DNA from 3 places in the Sphingomonas daechungensis genome. Region 1 is predicted to be linked to each of the others. Evidence: predicted binding sites of a transcription regulator. Region 1 holds the regulator's gene; each other region holds the start of a gene.
The links. Region 1 encodes LexA, which represses DNA repair genes until DNA is damaged. Its sites were predicted from a motif close to GTTCCNCNCTTGTTCT; they were not measured.
Positions count from the first base shown of each region.

Region 2: a site for LexA is predicted at 2,382-2,397, ahead of recA (recombinase RecA). Genes of this name have one in related genera too.
Region 3: a site for LexA is predicted at 5,651-5,666, ahead of ABD928_RS02490 (DUF5131 family protein). Genes of this name have one in related genera too.

Region 1 is NZ_BAABJC010000001.1:2,889,323-2,896,915, reverse strand. It holds gene ABD928_RS14980 (acyl-CoA ligase (AMP-forming), exosortase A system-associated) at 1-8, opposite strand, end outside; gene ABD928_RS14975 (acyl carrier protein) at 100-387, shown strand; gene trxB (thioredoxin-disulfide reductase) at 391-1,356, opposite strand; gene pyrG (CTP synthase) at 1,387-3,021, opposite strand; gene secG (preprotein translocase subunit SecG) at 3,095-3,460, opposite strand; gene tpiA (triose-phosphate isomerase) at 3,528-4,289, opposite strand; gene ABD928_RS14950 (peptidylprolyl isomerase) at 4,417-6,351, shown strand; gene lexA (transcriptional repressor LexA) at 6,428-7,075, shown strand; gene ABD928_RS14940 (VOC family protein) at 7,075-7,422, shown strand; gene ABD928_RS14935 (DUF4242 domain-containing protein) at 7,424-7,593, opposite strand, start outside.
Region 2 is NZ_BAABJC010000001.1:305,911-313,503, reverse strand. It holds gene ABD928_RS01555 (response regulator) at 1-1,853, shown strand, start outside; gene ABD928_RS01550 (response regulator) at 1,900-2,253, shown strand; gene recA (recombinase RecA) at 2,470-3,552, shown strand; gene ABD928_RS01540 (multidrug effflux MFS transporter) at 3,556-4,830, opposite strand; gene ABD928_RS01535 (M24 family metallopeptidase) at 4,892-6,151, shown strand; gene ABD928_RS01530 (dicarboxylate/amino acid:cation symporter) at 6,148-7,464, opposite strand; gene ABD928_RS01525 (KpsF/GutQ family sugar-phosphate isomerase) at 7,571-7,593, shown strand, end outside.
Region 3 is NZ_BAABJC010000001.1:496,428-504,020, reverse strand. It holds gene ABD928_RS02530 (sigma-70 family RNA polymerase sigma factor) at 1-210, opposite strand, end outside; gene ABD928_RS02525 (carboxymuconolactone decarboxylase family protein) at 200-667, opposite strand; gene ABD928_RS02520 (GreA/GreB family elongation factor) at 829-1,287, opposite strand; gene ABD928_RS02515 (cupin domain-containing protein) at 1,354-1,812, opposite strand; gene ABD928_RS02510 (HIT domain-containing protein) at 2,237-3,178, opposite strand; gene ABD928_RS02505 (YdeI/OmpD-associated family protein) at 3,370-3,954, shown strand; gene ABD928_RS02500 (hypothetical protein) at 4,342-4,833, shown strand; gene ABD928_RS02495 (GNAT family N-acetyltransferase) at 4,830-5,591, opposite strand; gene ABD928_RS02490 (DUF5131 family protein) at 5,710-6,468, shown strand; gene tcmP (three-Cys-motif partner protein TcmP) at 6,479-7,593, shown strand, end outside.

The sequences.
Region 1 (7,593 bases):
AAAGGCATTGGATCCGGTGTCACTCAGTCGTCATCGCCGGGAGAGGGGCGCGAGGCAATGATGTTGCCGTAACAACGACCATGGATTAGGGGCGCGAGGGTGTTGAACAAGGTCGAAAAAGCGCCCGACGAGATCATCGCCGAGGTGACGCTGCGGGAACTGCTGTCGCAGGTGCTCGGTCTCGCGGAATCCCAGGTGAGCGGGTTTGCAGACAGCACCGCTCTGTTCGGATCGCTTCCCGAATTCGATTCCATGGCAGTCGCGAATTTTCTGACCGCGCTCGAGGAGCGGCTGGGCGTCCTGATCGAAGACGACGACGTCGATGCCGAGGACTTTGCGAGCTTTGGTAGCCTTCTGGCTTTCGTGGAGCGGCTTCAGAGCCGCTAAGGCCTACTCGGCGGCCATCGCCTCGAATTCCTGCGCCGCCAGATACTTCTCCGCATCCAGGGCGGCCATGCAGCCCGTTCCGGCCGCGGTCACGGCCTGGCGGTAAATCTTGTCCATGACGTCGCCGCAGGCGAACACGCCCGGGATGCTGGTGCGGGTCGAGCCAATTTCGACGTCGAGATAGCCGTCGCTGTCGAGCTTGAGCTGGCCGTCGAACAATTCGGTCGCCGGCTTGTGGCCGATGGCGACGAATGCGCCTTCCACATCGATGCGCGAGACTTCGCCGGTCAGGCGGTTCTTGATGTCGAGGCCGATCAGCGCTTCGGGCTCGCCGCCGCCCACGAACTCGGTGACTTCCGAATCCCAGATGATCTTGATGTGCGGATTGGCGAACAGCCGGTCGTGCAGGATCTTCTCGGCGCGAAGGCTGTCGCGGCGGTGGATCAGAGTGACGTCGTGGCTGTGATTGGTGAGGTAAAGCGCTTCCTCGACCGCGGTGTTGCCGCCGCCGATGACCGCGACGCGCTTGCCGCGATAGAAGAAGCCGTCGCAGGTCGCGCAAGCTGACGCGCCCCTGCCCTTCATATGCTCTTCCGACGGAAGATTGAGCCACTTGGCCTGGGCACCGGTGGCGATGATGAGCGTGTCCGCGAAATATTGCGTGCCGCTATCGCCAGTCAGCCGAATCGGGCGGCTCTTCAGGTCCACTGCGGAGATGTGGTCCCACACCATGCGGGTGCCGACATGCTCCGCCTGCGCCTGCATTTCTTCCATCAGCCACGGGCCCTGGATGACGTCGCGGAAGCCGGGATAATTCTCGACATCGGTCGTCGTGGTGAGTTGGCCGCCGGGCTGAATGCCCTGGATGACGATCGGGGAAAGGCCTGCGCGCGCGGCGTAGATGGCGGCGGTAAGGCCGGCCGGACCGGAGCCGAGAATCGCAACGCGGGTGGACATGGTGTTGGTCATTTCGAAGCCCGATTTAGTGCCTAACCTGAATTAAACCAGACGCGACTGCTTGAGCGCGGCCTCGATGAAGCCGGCGAAGAGCGGATGCGGTTCGAACGGCCGGCTTTTCAGCTCCGGATGGAACTGGACGCCGATGAACCAGGGGTGGTCCGGACGCTCCACGATCTCCGGGAGACGACCGTCCGGGGACATTCCGGAGAAGACGAGACCGCCCTTCTCCAGCGCATCCTTGTAGTGGCTGTTCACCTCATAGCGGTGGCGGTGGCGCTCGCTAATCTCGTCCTGCCCGTAGATGCCGCGAACGACACTGTTGCCATCCAGCTTGGCCGGATAGGCTCCGAGCCGCATCGTCCCGCCAAGGTCGCCACCTTCCGCTCGAGCCTGAAGGCCCTCCTTGCTCATCCACTCTGTGATGAGGCCGACAACGGGTTCGGGAGTCTCACCGAACTCGGTGGTCGAAGCTTCTGCAATGCCGGCCGTGTTCCGGGCGCCTTCGATGCAGGCCATTTGCATGCCGAGGCAGATGCCGAAGAACGGAACGTTGCGCTCGCGGGCAAACTGCACCGACGCGATCTTGCCCTCGCTTCCGCGTTCACCGAACCCCCCCGGGACCAGGATGCCGTGAAGAGGTTCCAGCTCAGCAGCGAGATTGGCGTCCGGATGCTCGAACATTTCCGCGTCGAGCCAGCGGATGTGGACCTTGGCGCGATTGGCGATTCCGCCGTGGACGAGCGCCTCGTTGAGGCTCTTGTAGGCGTCGGGAAGGCCGACGTATTTGCCGACGACACCGATGGTGACCTCGCCCTCGTGGTTGTCGAGCCGGTCCATGATATCGTCCCAGCGGGACAGGTCGGGCGGCGGCGCATCGTCGATGCGAAAGGCCTTCAGGACTTCATCGTCCAGACCTTCCTTGTGGTACTGCAACGGCACATCGTAGATCGACCGGGCGTCGAGCGCCTGGATGACCGCCGATGCCGGCACGTTGCAAAACAGAGCAATCTTGGCCCGCTCGCTCTCGGGAATCGGCTTCTCTGTGCGACAGAGCAGGACGTCGGGTGCAACGCCGAGGCTGGAGATCTCCCGCACGGAATGCTGGGTCGGCTTGGTCTTCAGCTCGCCTGCGGCCTTGATCCACGGCACCAGCGTCGTGTGCACGCTGACCGTCTGGTCGCGGCCGAGGTCGTTGCGGAGCTGGCGGAGCGCTTCGATGAATGGCAGGCTTTCGATGTCGCCCACCGTCCCGCCGATCTCGCAGATGACGAAGTCGACATCGTCGGTATCGGCGAGCGCGAACTCCTTGATGGCGTTCGTGACGTGCGGAATGACCTGCACCGTCGCGCCGAGGTAGTCGCCGCGCCGTTCCTTCGCGATGATGTCGCGGTAGATGCGCCCGGTCGTGATATTGTCCGACTGCCGGGACGACACGCCTGTGAAACGCTCGTAGTGACCGAGGTCGAGATCGGTCTCGGCCCCATCGTCGGTCACGAAGACCTCGCCATGCTGATACGGCGACATCGTCCCCGGATCGACGTTCAGATAGGGGTCGAACTTCCGGATGCGGACCTTGAAGCCACGTGCCTGAAGCAATGCCCCGAGAGAGGCTGAGAGGAGACCCTTACCAAGCGATGAGACCACGCCGCCGGTGACAAATATGAACCGCGCCATGGGAGTTGGGGCTTAGGGGTGAAACGCCGCGACGCGCAACCCGGCCAGCGAAAAAAAAACTGTTCGTAGCTCGCTATTGAGCGAGCGGAACCGCCGGCTCGGCCTGGTTCGACGTCGGAGCGCCCGGCTGCTGCTGCGGCGTTGCGGGCGCAGTCGCCGGCGCGGGTGCAGGAGCGACCTGGTTGGCAAGCGAAGTGTCGACCTTGGTCGGCTCACGCGTCGTACCGGCGATCGCGGCCAACACGATCGATAGAACGATAAAGAGACCGCCGAGGATCGCAGTCGAGCGCGTCAGGAAGTCGGCTGCGCCGCGAGCGGTCATGAAGCCGGACGAGCTGCCTCCAACGCCAAGCCCACCGCCTTCCGAGCGCTGCATCAGGATGACGCCGACCAGCGAAGCGGCGACGAGCGTCTGAACGATCAGAAGGAACTTGAACATTTCGGCCTTTCAGGAGGATGCCGCGGGCATCTAGCGGTCGCTCCGCGGAGTTTCAATGCTTGAGCGGTCAGGCCGCGGAAGCGGCCTGGACGATGGGCAGGAATTTCTCCGTCGTCAGGCTGGCGCCGCCGACTAGCGCGCCATCGACATCATCCACCGCGAAGATCTCCGCGGCGTTAGAGGCGTTGACCGACCCTCCATAGAGAATGCGAATTTCGTTCCCGGCATCTCCATACGCGGCAACCAGCCGATCGCGCAGCGCCGAATGCATTTCGCCGATGTCGGCGGATGAAGCGACCTTCCCAGTCCCGATGGCCCAGATCGGCTCGTAGGCAATCGCAAACTGTCTCGGGATAGCGGCCGCGGCCTCCTCGGCGTGAGGGAGCGACTCATCAAGCTGAGCCTGCACCGTTCCGACGGCCTGCCCTGCCTCCCTGACGCCCAGGCTTTCACCGATGCAGAGGATTACGTCCAACCCGGCGGCAAGCGCGGCCTCGGCCTTCCGCCGCACTTCCTCGTTCGATTCATGCTGGCCCTCGCGCCGTTCCGAATGGCCGACAATCGTCAGCTTTGCCCCAGCATCGAGCAGCATCGCAGCAGAGATACACCCCGTGTGCGCACCCTTGTCCGCCCAGTGCACGTCCTGTCCGCCAATCGGGAGGATACTCTCGGACCGCGCGGCCCGCTCGATAAGGGTCGCAGGCAAGCAAAGGGCAGCATCGACGTTCGATACAGAAGCCGACCCGGCCGCGATGCTGTGAATCTCTCCCAAGTCGGAAGACACGCCGTGCATCTTCCAATTTCCAACCACATATTTCCGACGCGTCATTTGCTGCCCCCGACCTCGAGAAGCGACGGCACTACCCTTCGTCACCGATTGTTGGAAGCGGGCGCTTGATGGCCCGGAAAGCGCGACCTAAAGCGGCGGCTTCACATCGGCCTCGCGCGGAGCCTCAATGCTTGCTTCCTTCCGCCGACTGTCAAAATCGACCGTCGGAACTGCCATCATGGGCATCATCCTGATCCTGATCCTCGTCGGGTTCGCGATGGGCGATATCCAGAGCGTGATCTCGGGCGGCGGCTTCCGGGGAAGCAGCGATACCCTGGTGAAGATCGGATCGAAGACGGTCACCGACCGTGACATGAGCCGGGCGATGGAGCGCCGCCTGTCGCAGGCGAGACAGCAGAATCCGTCCGCTGATTATGCTAGCATCGCGGCCGACTGGGACCCTCTCCTGAATGCAGTCATCGACGCAAGGACGGTCGAGGCGTTCGCGCACAAGTTCGGGTCCGTTCTGTCGAAGCGTCTCGTCGACGCGCAAATCGCGAACATTCCCGGAGCCAAAGGCTTGGGAGGCAAGTTCACCGACGCATCGTACCAGAACTTCCTGCGCGAACAGCGGATGACCGATGAGGAAGTCCGCATGATCGTCAGCAGCGGCCTTCTCCAGCAGCTGATCATCGCGCCGGTCGTCGTGAACGCGAAGGCGCCGGTCGGCATGGCGACGCCCTATGCGTCGATCCTCCTGGAAGGCCGCTCGGGCGAAGTGGCATTCGTCCCAACTGCGGCGTTCCGCCAGGGTCTCAATCCGACCAGCGCGGACATCGATCGCTATTACGCCGCCAACCAGCGGCGCTACATGGTCCCAGAACAAAGAGTGCTCAGAATCGCGAAGATCGGTCCGGAGCAAGTAACGAACGTCCAGCCGAGCGACAAAGAGATCGACGACTATTACAAGGCCAACGGCGCAACTTACGGATCCAAGGAGACGCGTGTCATCACGCAAGCCGTCGCGCCGGATCAGGCGACGGCCAACGCTATCGTCCAGCGAATCCGCGGCGGGCAGACGTTCGCTGCGGCGGCCGCGCCTGCAGGTTTCACTCCCGAAGACATCTCCGTCGGCCCCCAGACCAAGGAGCAGTTCACGGCCACCGCCGGAGCCAATGTCGCCGGGGCGGCATTCGCTGCTGCGGAAGGCGCGACGATCGGCCCGATCCAGACCGCGAACGGCTGGAACGTGGTGAGGATCGACAAGATCGAGCGTGAAGGCGGCAAGTCGCTGGCGGCAGCTCGTCCGGAGATTGTCCAGAAGCTGGTCGCCGACAAGCGCAAGGAAGCGATCGAGGCGATCGTCGACAAGGTTCAGGACGCCCTTGATGGTGGCGCGAGTTTCCCCGAGGCCGCCGCTGCTGGCAAGCTGACCCCGATCGAGACCCCGCCGCTGACTGCGTCGGGAACGTCGCCGGCCAATGCGGCTTACAAGTTCCCTGCAGATCTCGCGCCCGCGCTCAAGTCCGGTTTCGAGCTTGGTGAGGGCGATGAACCCGTCGTGGATTCGCTTCCGAATGACGGCGGCTATGTCCTGGTCGCGCCGGCGCGGGTTATTCCGGCTGCCCCGGCCCCGCTGGCGAGCATTCGCGATCGCGTAACCCAAGACTGGATCGCCAGCCAGGCATCGCAACGGGCGCAGCAGCTCGCCCAGTCCATTGCTTCAAAGGTCGGCAAGGGCTCGCTCGCAGACGCATCGAAGGGCGCTCCGGTGGCCGTGAAGGTCGAGCCGGTGAATGCGCGGCGCATCCAGCTGAGCCAGTTCCAGGGCCAGGTCCCGCCTCCCCTGGCGATGCTTTTCATCCTCGGTGAAGGCAAATCGCGGTTGGTCGCCGGCGGTCAGGGCGAAGGCTTCTACGTCGTCAAGGTGGACAAGATCATTCCCGGGAATGCGTTGAACCAGCCCGCGCTCATCGGACGTACCCAGCAGGAAATGCAGCAAGCGCTGGCGGAGGAGTATGGCGCGCAGTTCACCAACGCCATGCGCCAGACGGTTGGCGTGAAGCGGAACGAGAAGGCAATCACCGCGTCGAAAGCACGGATCACGAGCACCGGTAGCTAAAGTCTGCGGTCGTATTGACGGCTAACATTTTGTTGCCTACACGTTCCCTGTCTGTTCCAGGGGGATTGGCCGCGCGATGCTAACTGCCAAGCAGCACGAACTGCTCCGCTTCATCAACACCCGTCTCAACGACTCCGGCGTTTCGCCGAGTTTCGACGAGATGCGGGAAGCTCTCGACCTCAAGTCCAAGTCGGGCGTCCATCGTCTGATTTCGGCTCTTGAGGAGCGTGGGTTCATCCGCCGCCTGCCCAATCGGGCGCGAGCCTTGGAAGTCTTGAAGCTTCCGGAGTCGTCGGCCCCTGCCGCGCCCGCTCCACGCCCGGTCGTGCCTGCAGCAGCCAACGACACGATTGAAATCCCTCTGCACGGCCGCATCGCCGCCGGCACGCCGATCGAAGCCCTCCAGGGAACGGAGGGTTTTGCGGTTCCCGCAGCACTCCTCGGCCCGGGCGAACATTACGCGCTTGAAGTTTCAGGGGATTCGATGATCGAGGAAGGCATCCTCGACGGCGACTTCGCACTGATCCGGAAAGCCGATACGGCCCGCGACGGAGAGATCGTGGTGGCGCTGATCGACAATGAGGAGGCGACGTTGAAGACGTATCGACGCGAAGGTCAAACCATTCGCCTGGATCCGGCCAACGCGCGCTACGAGCCGCAGCGCTACAATGAGAGCCGGGTCAGCATTCAGGGGCGGCTCGCTGGCCTCATTCGGCGCTACTGATGTCGGCGGCGCGGATTGACTACGTCGAATTGCCGAGCGCAACGGCTTACGAGCTTACGCGCGGCTTCTACGCCAAGGCCTTCGGCTGGGCGTTCACCGACTACGGCCCGGATTACTCCGCCACGACCACCGGTGACGTGGACGTCGGCCTGAACGGTCAGCCCGAAGAAGCCTTGTCCGCGCCCTTGCCCGTCATTCGTGTCGACGATCTCGAAGCCGCATTCGATGCAGTATCGAAAGCCGGTGGCGTTATCGCCAAGCCCATTTTCGCCTTTCCGGGCGGTCGCCGGTTCCATTTCATCGATCCGTCGGGAAGCGAACTCGCCGTCTGGCAGACCGCGGATTAGCCTATTCAGCGGTGGTCGGGTCGATGACGTTGCGAACCTCGCTGATCTTGTTGGCAGGGAAGCCGCCGCGCTCGGCATGCTCGCGAATGATTTCCTCGTTGGGCGCGCGATAGATGCAGTAGATTTTGTCGTCGGTGACGTAGCTATGCACCCACTGGATTTCTGGCCCGA
Region 2 (7,593 bases), 2.6 Mb from region 1:
TTCTCTGGCGGTATCCGACGCCTCCGACCGCGGACCCAGTGTCGCTCGCGATCCAGGGTATTTCCGGAGTGGCCGGCGAACGCCTGTCGAAGGCCGGTGTATTGGCCGCCTTGGTCGACGCAGATGGTAAGCTCCTGGCTGCAAACAAGCTCTTCAGCGACCGCGCCATTCCGCCGGGTCAAATGGATGGTCCGCGCTTCGCGGAACTCGTTCACGTGTCGGACGACGGCCTCTTCCACCTGCCGGTCGAGGGCGAGACGGGAAGCGCGATGCGAGCGGTTCACGTGCCGGTAAACCCAGTTCAGCCCAACGGAATTGGCACGTTCCTCCTGTTCGACGATTCCGGTTCCTCATCGAGTTCTTCGAACCTGCAAGCCTTGTTGGACATGATGCCGATCGGCTTGGCGCTGGTTGACCGTGACGGTCGGTTCCTGACCATGAACCAGGCGTTCCGGACTGCGTCCGGGATGAAGGGGAAAGCGGTCTATCCTGGTGACCTGGTCGTCAAGGAAGACAAGGCCGCCGTTGCCGATGCGGTCCGACGCAATGCGCGCGGTCCGGCCATGTCGGGCGACATTGCGGTCCGACTGACCCGCGACCCGAAGGAGCCAGTTGCGCTCACGATCGCCGGTCTTCGCGGCCTCGGCGATGCGGCTGTCCTGCTGCTGCTCAAGGACAACAGCGAGGAAGCCAAGCTCAAGCGCCAGATCGCACAGGCGACCAAGATGCAGGCGGTCGGTCAGCTCGCCGGCGGCGTTGCGCACGACTTTAACAACATCCTGACCGCAATCATCGGCCACTGCGACCTGATGCTGATGCGGCACACGCCGGGCGACAGCGATTACGACGACATCCAGCAGATCAAGTCGAACTCGAACCGCGCCGCCGGTTTGACCCGCCAGCTGCTCGCCTTCTCGCGTCAGCAGACCCTGCGCCCGCAGGTGCTCCAGCTTCCCGACGTCGTCTCCGAAGTTTCGCATCTGCTGAAGCGGCTGCTCGGTGAGACGGTAGTTCTCGTCGTCAAGCACGGCCGTAGCCTTGGTGCAGTGCGCGCGGATCCGGGCCAGCTTGAGCAGGTGATCATCAACCTCGCGGTCAATGCCCGTGATGCGATGGCAGCCAAAAGCGGCGGCACGCTCACGATCCAGACCTACGCTGTCCGCGCCGACCAGGTGGCGGAACTGGGCTCCGAAATCCTGCCGATCGCCGACTATACGGCGCTATCGGTCAGCGACACGGGTTGCGGCATTCCACCTAGCGTGCTCGGCAAGGTGTTCGAGCCGTTCTTCACCACCAAGGAAGTGGGGAAGGGGACCGGTCTCGGACTCTCCACCGTCTACGGCATCGTGAAGCAGTCGGGCGGTTTCATCTTCGCGGATTCGAAGGTGGATGAGGGCACGAGGTTCATCATCTATTTGCCCGTCCACCACGCCGGGGATGCACCGCAGGCGGCCAAGCCAACGAAGGCAACTGACAACGAGCTGTGGGGAAGCGGCACCGTTCTGCTTGTCGAGGACGAGCCCATGGTTCGCACCGTCGCCGAGAGGGCGCTCATCCGTCATGGCTACTCTGTGGTGACTGCGAACAATGGCTTCGAGGCGCTCGAAATCCTTGATCGCGGGGATGAGTTCGTTTTGCTGATCAGCGACGTGGTCATGCCCGAAATGGACGGACCGACAATGGTTCGCGAGGCTCGCCAATCCCGGCCCGAGCTCCCGGTGCTCTTCATGTCCGGTTATGCCGAGGAGCAGCTGCGCAAGTCGATCGACATTGACAAGGTTGCTTTCCTGCCGAAGCCATTCTCCGTCCAGGAGCTGGCCGAAGCGGCGCGCAAAGCCCTTACGCCCGCGTAGCAAATAGGGCTTGCGGTCGCGCGGCGGCGGCTTATGCCTCACGCTTATGGGGCAGCGTAGCATCCTGGTTGTTGAGGACGAGCCACTGATCGCGATGATGCTCGAGGACTTCCTCGAGTCTCTCGGCCATTCAGTCACCGCAACTTGTGAATCCGTCGAGGACGCGATGGCGGTTGCCGATCAGGGCGGCTTCGACTGCGCGATCCTCGACGTGAACTTGAAGGGCGAAAGCGTCTGGCCGGTGGCCGAGCGCCTGCGTGAACAGCAGATTCCCTTCGTCCTTGCGACGGGTGGCCATGTCGATCCGCCTCCTGCCCAGTTCGCCAACGTGCCGGTGATCGAGAAGCCGTACACCGTGGACCGCGTAACGCCGGCGCTTGAGGCAGCGTTCGCCGTCTGAGCTTCTCGGCAGCAGCGAAGCATTCCATTGTAGGAATTGAAGGCGTAGTCCAACGCTGCGTACCCGTTCTCCCTAAGGCCACGCGAAAGGCGCTGCTCTCCGTGGCGTTAGTGACTTTACCGCCACATGTTCTCCTCTTGTTCTCTAAGAACAAAGCATGTACGAAAAGAATATGGGGGCGGGGCTCGGCCGCCCGTTGACGAGAGGATGAGTAGCATGGCAGCGCAGCTCAAGGTCATCGGTAGCGGATTGGAAGTACCCGGAATGGATAGACAAAAGGCCCTCGAAGCAGCGCTCGCGCAAATCGATCGCGCGTTCGGCAAGGGCTCGGCAATGAAGCTCGGCAGCCGCGAGAAGATCGAGATCGAGACGATCTCGACCGGCAGCCTTGGGCTGGACATTGCGCTTGGCGTCGGCGGGCTTCCGCGCGGGCGCATCGTTGAGATTTACGGACCGGAAAGCTCGGGCAAGACGACCCTTGCGCTTCATGCGATTGCGGAAGCTCAGAAGAGCGGCGGAACGGCAGCATTCGTGGATGCCGAGCACGCGCTGGACCCCGTCTACGCCAGAAAGCTCGGCGTCGACATCGACGAGTTGATTGTCTCGCAGCCGGACACCGGCGAACAGGCGCTGGAGATTGTCGACACTCTGGTCCGCTCGAACGCGATCGACGTTCTGGTGATCGACTCCGTTGCGGCGCTGGTTCCAAGGGCGGAGATCGAAGGCGAGATGGGCGACAGCCACGTCGGCCTTCAGGCTCGCCTGATGAGCCAGGCGCTGCGCAAGCTGACCGGCTCGATCAGCCGCTCGCGCTGCCTGGTCATCTTCATCAACCAGGTCCGCATGAAGATCGGCGTCATGTACGGCAACCCGGAAACAACGACGGGCGGCAACGCGCTGAAGTTTTACGCGTCGGTGCGTCTCGACATCCGCCGCACGGGCCAGATCAAGGATCGCGACGATATCGTCGGCAACACGACCCGCGTGAAGGTCGTGAAGAACAAGGTCGCGCCGCCGTTCAAGCAGGTCGAATTCGACATCATGTACGGCGAGGGCGTGTCCAAGGTCGGTGAGATCCTCGACCTCGGCGTGAAGGCCGGCCTGGTCGAAAAGTCGGGCGCCTGGTTCAGCTATAACTCGATCCGGATCGGTCAGGGCCGTGAGAACGCCAAGGTCTATCTCAAGGAAAATCCCGACGTTGCCGAGCGCCTCGACCGGGCGATCCGCGGCAAGACCGAGGAAGTCGGCGAAGCGTTGATGGTCGGACCTTCACCCGAAGACGACATCGCCGCAGAATAATCCCTAGGCCTCCGCGGCGGCGGGCGGCTCCGGCTGCTCGCTCGCCGCGGTCGGTCCGGCAAAGAGGCGCCCGGGTTCCGTCAGGACGACGAAGGCCGATCCGGCCAAGGCGCAGCCTGCCATTCCCCAAAGGAACGGCAGCACCGTCCCGTTGAAGGCTTGCCCAATAGCGTAGCCGATGATTGCTGCGCCGATCGTGCCGACCACGCCCTGAACGGACGAGGCAGTGCCGGCGATGGCTGCCATCCGATCCATCGCCAGCGTGCTGAGGTTGGACGAGGCGAAGGCAAAGCAGACCATCGTCAGCGCCTGGAGGATTATGAAAGTCACCAGGCTTTCATGTCCGCTCACCCCTACGGCGAGATGGACCAAAGCGACCGCGAGAAAAGCTGCGGAAGCTCCGTGGCCAACGCGCCTCAGTCCGAAGCGGCCAACCACCCGCGCGTTGGTCCATGAAGCCAGCGCCATCGGCGCCGCGATCGCTCCAAAAACGAGGCCCAGCAGATGCGGCTGGTGAAACGCCTCCGCGACAATCTGCTGGATCGAGCTGATGTATGCGACGAGCGCTCCGAACGTGGCCGTCAGGGCAAGGGTATAGCCACGCGAGAGCGGCTCCTTGACCGCCTCGACGGCTGCGCTGATGATTTCGTCGGGCGCCAGACTTCGGCGATACTCGGGGTGCAGGGTCTCAGGCAGGCGGACCCACGACCAGGTAAGCATCAGCAGGCCGTAACCCGCGAAGACAAGAAAGATTGCGCGCCAGCTTCCGAAGAGCAGGATGACCTGCCCGATGCTCGGAGCAAGGACGGGCACGACCATGAACACCATGAAGACCAGGCTCATGACCCGCGCCATGGCTTCGCCCTCGAACAGGTCGCGCACCATCGCCACGACCAGCACCCGTGTCACCGCCGCGGATGCGCCCATCGCGACGCGTCCGGCGATCAGCAGCGGAAAGCTGCCTGCGAGACCGCATAGCAAGGCGAACAGCATGTAGAGCGCGACGCCCGCGGCGAGGATGGGCTTGCGCCCGAAACGGTCGGCCAGCGGGCCCCAAATCAGCTGGGTCGAGGCAAACCCGACGAAATAGGCGACGATGACCAGCTGCTGGTCATTCTCATGCACGACGTGAAGCGACCACCCGATGTCGGGCAGGGCCGGCACCATTGCGTCGATGGCAAAGGCGTTCAGGGCCATCAGTCCCGCGAGAAGTGCGATCGTCTCGCGCGGACCGGGCCGTGGCCCGGAACCCGGCAGCTGATGCAGATTGAACGGCATAGTGCCTGCTGGCCGAACTGATCGCGGCATGCAACAGTCAGTCCTTCGAAGGGGGTCGAACATGACAGCACTGAAGCTTTCTCGCCGTGCGCTGATGCAAAGCGGAGGTGCGCTCGCGCTGACGTCGTTCATCCCTGATCGCATCGCTGCGGCGGCAAGCGCCGACATCGCGCCGGTCAAGTTGCCTCCACCAATCTCAGCCGAAGAGCGACTCTCGCGCCTCGCGAGAGCCCGTGAATTGATGCAGAAGAACGGGATCGGCTCCGTGCTCGTCGAAGCCGGTCCAAGCCTCGACTACTTCACCGGCATCCAGTGGTGGCGGAGTGAGCGGCTAACGGCTGTCGTCATTCCCGCGCAGGGCGAGCCAATTGTCGTCACTCCGTTCTTCGAGGGTCCTTCGATCCGGGAGATGCTGGTCGTTCCGGCCGAGGTTCGAGCATGGCAGGAAGACGAGGAGCCGCTGAAGCTGGTGGCCGATTTCCTCAAGGAACGTGGCGTCGCAAACGCTCCGATCGGCTTCGAAGAGACCAACCGCTATTTCATCATGAACCGGCTGCAAAGGCAGCTTCCCGATGCCAAGATCGTCAGTGCAAACCCGGTCGTCCGGCAGGTGCGGATGATCAAGACTCCGGCGGAACTGGCGCTGATGCAGGCGGCGGCCGACATCACCGTCAATGCTTTCAGGAGCATTCACCCGAATATCCGCGAAGGCATGACGCCCGCTGACATCGACATGCTCTACGTGGCTGCCGTCGAAGCGCAGGGCGGAAAGACGGACGGCGGCCTGATCCTGCTCGGGGAGGCGGCGGCCTATCCGCACGGTTCAGGGAAGCCGCAGCATGTGCGCAAGGGTGAAGTCGTCCTGCTCGATTGCGGCTGCGATGTTCATGGTTATCAGTCGGACATCTCCCGCACGTTCGTTTATGGCGGCGCCCCGTCGGCCGATCAGCGCAAGGTGTGGGAGCAGATGCGCCGAGGCCAGGACATCGCGATGGCCGCAGCCAAGGTGGGTGCTCCCGCTGGCAGTGTCGATGACGCCGTTCGCAGCGCTTACGAAAGCTGGGGCTATGGTCCCGGCTACAAGCTACCGGGAACGTCGCACCGGACTGGCCACGGGATCGGCATGGAGGGTCACGAGCCCGTCAATCTCGTTCATGGCGAGATGACCCCGCTGGCACCTGGCATGTGCTTTTCGAACGAACCCGGAATCTATCTTCCCGGCAAGTTTGGCATTCGTCTCGAGGACTGCTTCCACATGACCGAGGCGGGCCCCAAGTGGTTCACCGTCCCACCGCCGAGCATCGATCGCCCGTTCGATTAAAAGTGATCGTCGATCGGCTTGGTCCGGGCAACATGTGACGGAGCATGCGGCGGCTCGATGTCGGCGGGCTCCTCGGGGTCGAGATCGCCCTCCCATTTTGCAACCACCGTGGCGGCCACCGCATTGCCGACGACGTTGGTTGCCGACCGGCCCATGTCGAGGAAGTGATCGACCGCAAGGATCAAAAGCAGGCCGGCTTCCGGAATGCTGAACATCGACATGGTCGCTGCGATCACCACCAGGCTGGCGCGCGGGACCCCAGCCATGCCCTTCGACGTGATCATCAAGACCAGGAGCATGGTGATCTCCTGGCCGAGGGTCAGGTCGATGCCATAGGCCTGCGCGATGAAGATCGTCGCAAAGGTCATGTACATCATCGACCCGTCGAGATTGAACGAATAGCCGAGCGGCAGGACGAAGCTCGCAATGCGCGGGGGCACGCCGAAGCGATCGAGTGCCTCCAGAGTTCGGGGATAGGCTGCTTCGCTGGAGGCGGTGGAAAAAGCGAGGACGACGGGGTCTCGAATGTAGCGGACGAGATGTCTTGTCCGGGGACCGACGATCACGAAGGCCGCTGCAATGAGCAACGTCCACAGGATCGCGAGGCCTAGGTAGAAGCTGCCAACGAATTTGCCGAAAGTGAGCAGGATCTCCGGCCCCTTTTCGGCGATCGAGCTGGTGACGGCAGTAAACACCGCCAGCGGGGCGAAGCGCATCACGTAATCGGTGACCTGCAGCATCACCTTCACCAACGACTCCACGCCCTTGACGATTGGCTTGCCGGCATCACCGATCGCCGTCAGCGCCACGCCGAAGAAGATCGAGAAGATCACGATCGGCAGGATTTCATTCGAGCTCATTGCCTCGAAGATCGACGCGGGCACGAGGTGCGTCACAAAATCCTTGAGATTGAAAGCTGCCGTCTCCACGCCACTCGCCGCCGTCGTCGGAGGTAACGGCAGGTTCAGCCCGACACCCGGTTGCAGCAGGTTGACGAGGATCAGGCCAAGGGTCAGCGAAACGAGGCTGGCAAGGATGAACCAGATCAGCGAGCGCAGACCGACACGACCAAGCGCCGCAATGTCTCCCATGTGGGCAATACCCGCGACCAAAGTCGAGAAGACCAGCGGGGCAATGATCATCTTGATCAGGCGCAGGAAAAGCGCCGTCACGATACTGAGATAATCGGCAATCTGCTTGAGCGTTTCGGCGCTTTCGGGCGAACCGTCGTCGATCGCGGAATTGATCGCCCAGCCGGCGATGACGCCGAGCAGCAAGGCCAGCAAGATGAACCGCGTCAGTCGCTTCGCCACACCATCACCTTCAAAGCCGAAACAGTTTGAGACCCAAGCGGTTGAGCCTCTCCGCGTCAAGCCGCGCTGCTTCACAGCCCGCGCTGCTCCCGCTAGTCGAGCGCCGATGGCCGATTCCGAAAAGGCGAA
Region 3 (7,593 bases), 2.4 Mb from region 1:
CGATTTCAGCTGGTCGAGGCACAGGCGAGTCACGATCCGGGTGAGATAGGCGGCCGGCACGTCGACTCCGCCGCTGACTACTGCCCAGCGGGGCCACGCGTCCTGGACGACGTCCTCCGCCTCGCTCAGCGACCCCAGCATGCGGTAAGCGAGGCGCAGCAACCGCGGTCGCTGCGCCTCGAAGACGGCCAGGCGCTGGTCAGGCTGCATCGCGCATCGCTGCGCCACGTGGCGGATGAGCGACGTGGAAGCCGACCTGAAGTCGATTCCAGACGTTGATCGCGCCGATGGCGAAGGTCAGTTGCACCCGCTCCTCCTCACTAAATTGTTCGGCGAGCGCGTTGTACGCGTCGTCCGGTGCGCCATCATCCGCGACCCGGGTCAGGGCTTCGGTCCACGCCAGCGCCGCCCGCTCGCGCTCTGAAAAGAGGTACGAGTCCCGCCAAGCGTTGAGCAGGTACAGCTTCATCTCGTCCACTCCACGCTTACGCAAGTCGCTGGTGTGCATGTAAATGCAGAAGGCGCAGCCATTGATCTGGGACGCGCGCAACTTCACCAGTTCCAGCAGTTCCGGATCGATCGCTTGGGCCAGCGCTTGCTCGAGCGCGACCATTGCCTTGAAGCCGGCGGGGAACACTGCAGACGGGTTGTCGAGGCGGGGGGTCATAGTCGGTCTCCTTGTAACGAGCATCGAGGCGCTCGAAACAAATGACGAGACAGGTCCGACCGATGTGACATCGGTTCGAAGAATGTTGAAAAATTGTCCCACGCCGGACGCCAGCCAATGTCCGCAATGGGTCGAAAGCGGACGGAAACGCGTGGAGTAAGTCAGGCGAGGGCGATGGCCAGGATGGTGAGGGTGTGGCCGTTGGGGAGTTCAATCTCATCGCCCAGCTCAGCGCCAAGCATTGCCCGAACTAGCGGCGCATTGAAGCCGATGCGTGCGGTCGCCGGGTCGCTCTCGTCGTGGCCGACAATCTCAACAGTCCGAGACTGATTGTCGCGCCTGTAGGTCACCAAAGTACCAATCGCGACAGTCTCGCCAGAGGGCGCCGGTGCCAACTGAGCGCTGGCTTGGCGGGCGTGCCAGTAGCGAGCATCTCGCAGCACGGCATTGCGCTCCTCTTCCGGAAGCGGATCCGCGAGACGAGCCTCAAGTTCGGCGACACGCGCTTCGATTAACGCGAGCCCGCGTGGCGTTACGAGGTTCGGGCCTGGAGGAATGGGCAGCTCGAACCTGGGCTCGAGATGCTCCTCGTCGCTCTCGCGTCGGAATGCGACGCTCATTGAACGGGATGTCCTTGGCTCATGCCCGTGAGGGTAGACACGTCCGCAACGGGTGGAAAGCGGACGCTAACGCGGCTTTGACGGCACCGGGTCGTAAAGAACGGAGTCGGTATGTCGCGCCCGGATAGCGGCTAGCTCCTCGACGGTCAGCGGCTTGGCCGGCTCACCGGCTGGGACAGATATGTCCCGCTGATACTTGTCGAAGCCGGGACGTGAGAAGACAGCCATGAGCGAGATAGGTTCCTTGCCGTCGTTCGTCAGCCGCACACCCGTGTTCGGCGGCATGAAGATGATGGTGCCGGGCCCAACCTTCGCTTCTTTGCCATCCAGCCACGCCGTGCCTGTCCCAGCGTGAATGAAGAGGATTTCCTCGGAGTGCGGATGTCTGTGGGGCGAAATAGTTTGCCCGACCGGCACGTCCTCCGTGAAGATGACGAAGTCCTTGGCTCCGCCGTTGCGCTCATCCACTTTGATGAGGAATGGCGCGGCCAGCGTAGAAAGCGCCGACGGCGGTGGACGCCGCATTCGCGGCTCCCCATCAGTTGGCTGAAGGACAAGCGGCTTGCTTGCGCCCGAGCCACGCACGTCCTGATGCGGTTGAGCCATTGCCGATGCGCCGCAGAGCAATGCCGCGGCGATCGCGAATGGAAGCGACGAGCAGCGGTTCATCATCGAAGCACCTCCCCGACCTGCTTAACATCAGGAGGCGTGAATGTCCGCTTTGGGTCGAAAGCGGACATTAGGCGTCAGGTATTAGCGCGCTACGCCGCGCTGGTCCCCGCGCCTCGCCCGCCTGCTTTTCCTATCGGTTTTGCTTCACTTCTTTTCCCCTGAAATGAGAGAGGAAGCGCATTGCCACAATTTGCTTCACCTAGAGCGTGCTGAACTACCACTCCCCATAGGCTTCCGCGGCAAATGGATGCTTTGGGTCGAAAGCTGCCAGCACGCTTCATCCATATTCGCCTCGGCCTGGGATGACGTGTCTGATGCCTCCACGTGGTCGCGCAACGTCACCACTCCTGCGAGGAATTAGGTGCAAGTGGGCGTGCATGATCGTTTGGCCAGCTGCGGCACCATCGTTCACGCCGACGTTGAACCCTGCAATCGTCCCGTCTTCCGACTGCAGCGACGTTCTCTGCGACACGCTCAGCTGATGCACCGCATTCAGTTCTGGTTGCGTCAGGTCGAGGTAGCTTGCGACGTGGCGCTTCGGGATGACTAGCGTGTGAAGGTGCGTGACAGGGAAGCCATCACGACGAACATAGGCCAGCTCGTTCTCTGCGACGATGCCACTTCTCGCCGTTTCACAGAACAAGCAGCCAGACTCTCGTTGCTGGTAGAGGTTTTTGTGATCCCGAAAGTCCGTGTCGTCGCGATCACGCTTCGAGGCGTTGCAAGTATAGCAGAGCGCCTGCAGGTTCGAGATGTCATCGCTGCCGCCATGATTGCGCGGGACGATATGATCGACCTCGAGAGCACGCTCATCGGCAGATACACCACACAGCTCGCATCTGAATCGCGCCCTCTTCAGGACTTCGTATCTGATGCTTCCTGAAAGAATCCGGCCCTGACGACGACGATGTGACCAGACTGCAGCTCCTCGTGCAGCGAGGTAGCGAGCGATCTGCTCATCGCAGATCCCGATCAGCTCGCGTCGCTCGTCTTGAGAAAGCTCTGGCGCTGCCACCAGCTCGTATTCGCGCCCTTCGCGTCGAACGAGATCAGGCTTCGACGTGAGTACGCGGCCGACCATGTTCTGAACGACCTGCTCGTAATACTCGACTTGAGAGGGATCGTGTTCGAGGATAGCGCGGGCGATGGCCTCTCGGCTGGCTCTTCCACCATTCAGCAGGAGCTCGCGCAGCATCAGGGGCTGGTAGATGTGCGACATGCGCATCTCGCTGGTGAGGAATTTTTTAAGGCGCGCGGAGCTCGGATTCACAGTGCTAGCCGCAGGACCACATACGCGCTTGGGCAGTCGATCATCAGCGCACGATGGCAGGCGCCCTTAACGGCAGCAATGGGTCGAAGGCGGACGGTCAAGCGGTTGCGAGAATAAGCCAATCGGCTATTTCCCTACGAGTGACTGAGCATCGCGGCGGTTTACCTGTTCTGGCCTTCGGCAACGCCGCAAGTTTTGAAGAGTGGCTGGACGATCAGCCTGCGGACGTTGCTGGGGCATGGCTAAAGCTTCCGAAGAAATCGGCGAGCGCGCCAAGCCTGACAAAAGCGGAAGCGGTAGATGTTGCGCTTTGTTACGGGTGGATCGACGGACAACTCGACAAATACAACGGCCAATATTGGCTCGTGCGTTTCACTCCGCGAAAAGCTCGCAGCAAATGGTCTCAGGTGAATAAGAAGCGAGCAATGGAGCTGCTCGCCGAAGGCCGGATGCGAAAGTCGGGTGTCGCGCAAGTCGACGCTGCCAAGGCCGATGGCAGGTGGGACGCAGCATATGCGCCGGCAAGTTCGGCGAAAATCCCCCCTGATCTTCAGGATGCACTCGACGCCAATCCTGAGGCAGCTAAGTTCTTTGCAACGCTGAAGGGCGCGAACCGATACGCAATTCTCTACCGCATCGGCTCCGTCAAACGCCCCGAGACGCGCGCTAGGAAAATTGCCGACTACGTCGCCATGTTAGAGCGCGGCGAGACCATTCACGGCTAGGTCGGCGGACGGCGAATGTCTGCTTTGGATCGAAAGCAGACGCTCCGGCAATGTCGCGAATGGGTCGAAAGCCGACATTAGCGCTTACTGCGAACCCGCCGCGGGGCGCTTGTCCCCGCGCCTCGCCCGCGCGTCTTTCCTATCAGTTCTGACGCACCTCTCTCCCCTCTGACGCAGGAGAGAAGGGTCCCTGACGCGTTTTGATGCACCTAGCGCGCTGCTGAAACCCCGCGCAGCGCTCAGCCCCGCGCCTCGCCCGCGTGCTTTGCCTAGCGTTTTGCTTCACGCCGACCACGAGCCCTGCAACGGGGCTGCAAAAACCGACCTGGGAGGTTAACTAGGAGGTCGCTGGTTGGAATCCAGCGGGGATCACCATCAAGTCGCGGAGTGAGCGTGCCGAATTTCGACGATATGTTTGACCGCGTCAGCGGGGATAGTGAACGCAGGCGGGTCGACAAGGCAGAGCAAGAGCGCCGCGAGAAGGAAGCACGGGACGCGCAATATGCGCGGGACAAGGAGGCTCTGATCGCCAAAGTCATGCCGGTTCTCGAAGACGCAAAGCGGCGCTTCGAGGCCAAAGGTGTTCCGGTGATCATCACTGACAACTGGTCGACCATCCCGCGTCTCCAGCATCCGGAAATCCAGTTCTACTGCGCCAAGGGCGACCAGCCGAACAAGTGGGGCGGCAAATACAATGCGCGCGGACGAAGCGCCTTCTTCTCCATCCGCGACGGCAAGTTCCAAGTGGGCCTTGGCAAATATGCTGGTCACGCGGTTGGGAGTGAGACGCTGAAAGGCGACGACGAGGAGATTATTCACCGCGCGATCGAGCAGGCGTTGAGCAGCTACTTCGAGGCCATCGAGGAAGGCGAGCGCTAACCCTCTAGCGGCTCGATCACGTCGAGGTAGAAGGCTCCGCCCTTCCAATCTCGCTCGACGCCCGCCGCCTCCGCGTCGTCGTACTTCGCCTTTCCGAAGTAGCGTTCTTCCCCATCAACCTCGATCTTGATCACGAGATCGCCGTTGTTCCGGCCGGTGTCGTCCGAGCAGATCACGCGGCGTTCGAGGATCACAGCGCCGTCGTCGAGGCGAGCGCCCGAGACCTCCTGAATGGCAATCGGCTCAACCTGCTCGTCGCGGCTGTAGATCACGCGCTCGGGATAGAATTCGATCCTGATGGGGACGCGGGGCAGTTCTGACGGCAGTTCGGCTTCCCGTTGGAGGATGCGGCGAGCCTTGATCCGTGGGCCGTCCGTATACCGCTCGAAGCCATGCTTCTCCCAAAACGTCAGCGACGTGCGCGGGGCGCACTCAACGTCCAGGATGTTCACGTTGTCGCGGCGGGCGCGAGCGATAGCCGCGTTGAGCAGCGCGGTGCCGAAGCCTTGCCGCTGCTTGTCCTTCCTTACGTTCGCTATGTCAGGTGAGTAGTGGCCGAGTTGGAATGCGATAGCTTCGCCGCCCTGCCGGATCACGTAGAAGTCCTCATCGTCGAGGGCCTTCGGGAACAAGTTCCGGTTGCACCAGAAGCCCTCGCCGTCCTCCTCGTACTCGCGCTCAAGCCAGCCGAGCACCTGATCGAGGTCTGCTTTCGTGCCGAGCACCACGTCGTCGGCTGTCGGTAGTCGGTCTTTCATGGCTGTTACATAGGCAGTGATCGCGGTGCATGAAGCGGGCTATCAGGACGACAGCAACTGTTCCCCGTTTGTGCCGTTCATTTTTTGCTGTATTTAGGCGGCGGGCCGGGGAGCGTAAGTGGCACAGAGTTCCGAGATAGAGTGGACAGACGCGACGTGGAATCCGGTGACGGGTTGCACGAAGATCGGTCCCGGCTGCGACAACTGCTATGCTGAGCGCTTCGCTGAACGCTGGCGAGGGATTCCGGGCCATGCTTACGAGCAAGGCTTCGACCTGCGCCTATGGCCTTCCCGCTTGGGCCAGCCAGCCGCGTGGCGACGGCCTCGGATGATCTTCGTGAACTCGATGAGTGACCTGTTCCACAAGGACGTTGATCGCAGGCACATCGACCGCGTTTTCGACGCGATGGAAGACGCCGATTGGCACGTCTACCAAGTGCTGACTAAGCGCAGCTCCTTAATGCGCGACTACATGCGCCGCCGTTATGGCAACCAGCCGGTCCCGCGCCATATCTGGCTTGGCGTGTCGGTCGAAGATGCACCGCGCTCGAGCCGGATCGAGCACCTCAAGCAGATCGACTCCGAGGCGCGGTTTATCTCCTTCGAACCGCTGCTCGGCCGGATTGGCGAAGTGGACCTGTCGGGCATCGCGTGGGCGATTGTCGGCGGCGAGAGTGGACCCGGCGCAAGGCAGATGGACGGTCGCTGGGCAACCGAAATCCGAGAGCACTGTGAGCGTGACGGCGTTGCGTTCTTCTTCAAGCAATGGGGCGGCGCGCGGCCCAAGTCCGGCGGTCGTCTCCTCGATGGTGAAGAGTGGAATGGCTTCCCTTGGCAGATCGTGCCGGAGCCAATCTTAGCATCGCTACGGCAATGAGGAGCGGTCTTTGGCAGCGCAGCTTGAGCAGTATCAGGGTCGAGAACAGTCGTTCATCAAGCACGAGTTCCTGACGCAATATCTCCAAACTGCGGCCTACAAGACTCTCCAAGGACGCTCATCCACCTTCAACTTCGTGGACGCGTTCGCGGGGCCGTGGAGCGTCACAACTGACGATTGTTCCGATGCCTCGTTCGATCAGGCATTACGGACCTTGGAAGCAGTTCGAGCCGACTTGGGAAAGAATGGCGTCCGTGGCCTGAAAATCCGCTTCTGCTTCTGCGAGCGTCGGCCGGAAGCCGTTGAGCGTCTTCGCGCCTACGCTGAGCAGCACAGCGCGTTCGAGATTCACGTCTTTCCCGGCTCCTTCGAAGACAATCTCGACGAGATCGCGAGAGCCTGCCGCGACGGCTTCACCTTCACGTTCATTGACCCCACGGGGTGGGACATTCGATCAGAGCCGGTCTTCGCGTTCTTGAAAAAGATGAACGGCGAATTCTTGCTCAACTTCATGGCCGAGCATGTGAACCGCCACGCCGGGTTTTCGAGCGTCGCGGCGTCGTTCGGCAGGTTCCTTGCTGACCCTGACTGGAAGGACGAGTTCAACGCCCTGCCAGCGTACCTCAGCAACGAGGAGCGCATTCTGCTGCTGTTGAAGCAGAAGATCAAAAGCAGCGGCGCGGCAACTTATGCGCCCGACATGACGATCCTCAAACCTCGCGAGAACCGCCGCAAGATGCGCCTCGTCCTCGGCACCCACTCCCGGAAGGGCGTCGCGGTATTCCGCGACGTTCACGAGAAGGTCGAACTCAGCGAAATGCAGACGAGGGCGACGATCAGCCAAGAAGAGACCCACCAGCCGGGATTTTGGTCGGTCGCGGAGGTAAGCGAATCGCAGCAGCAGGCGAGGGGCGTCGGGTCCGCTAATCAACGATACGCGGCCGAACGTTTGATCATGGAAGCGCTCTCGCGCGGCCCTGCGCGCTTCGACGATCTCGCCGCTGAGGTCATGGAAGCTCACGCAATGCGTCTTACGCAGACGAAAGACTTGCTCAATGTGATGAAGGCCCAAGGCCTCCTCACGTTCGATCTACCGGGAAGGACGAAGAAGCCGCAGCCGGACAC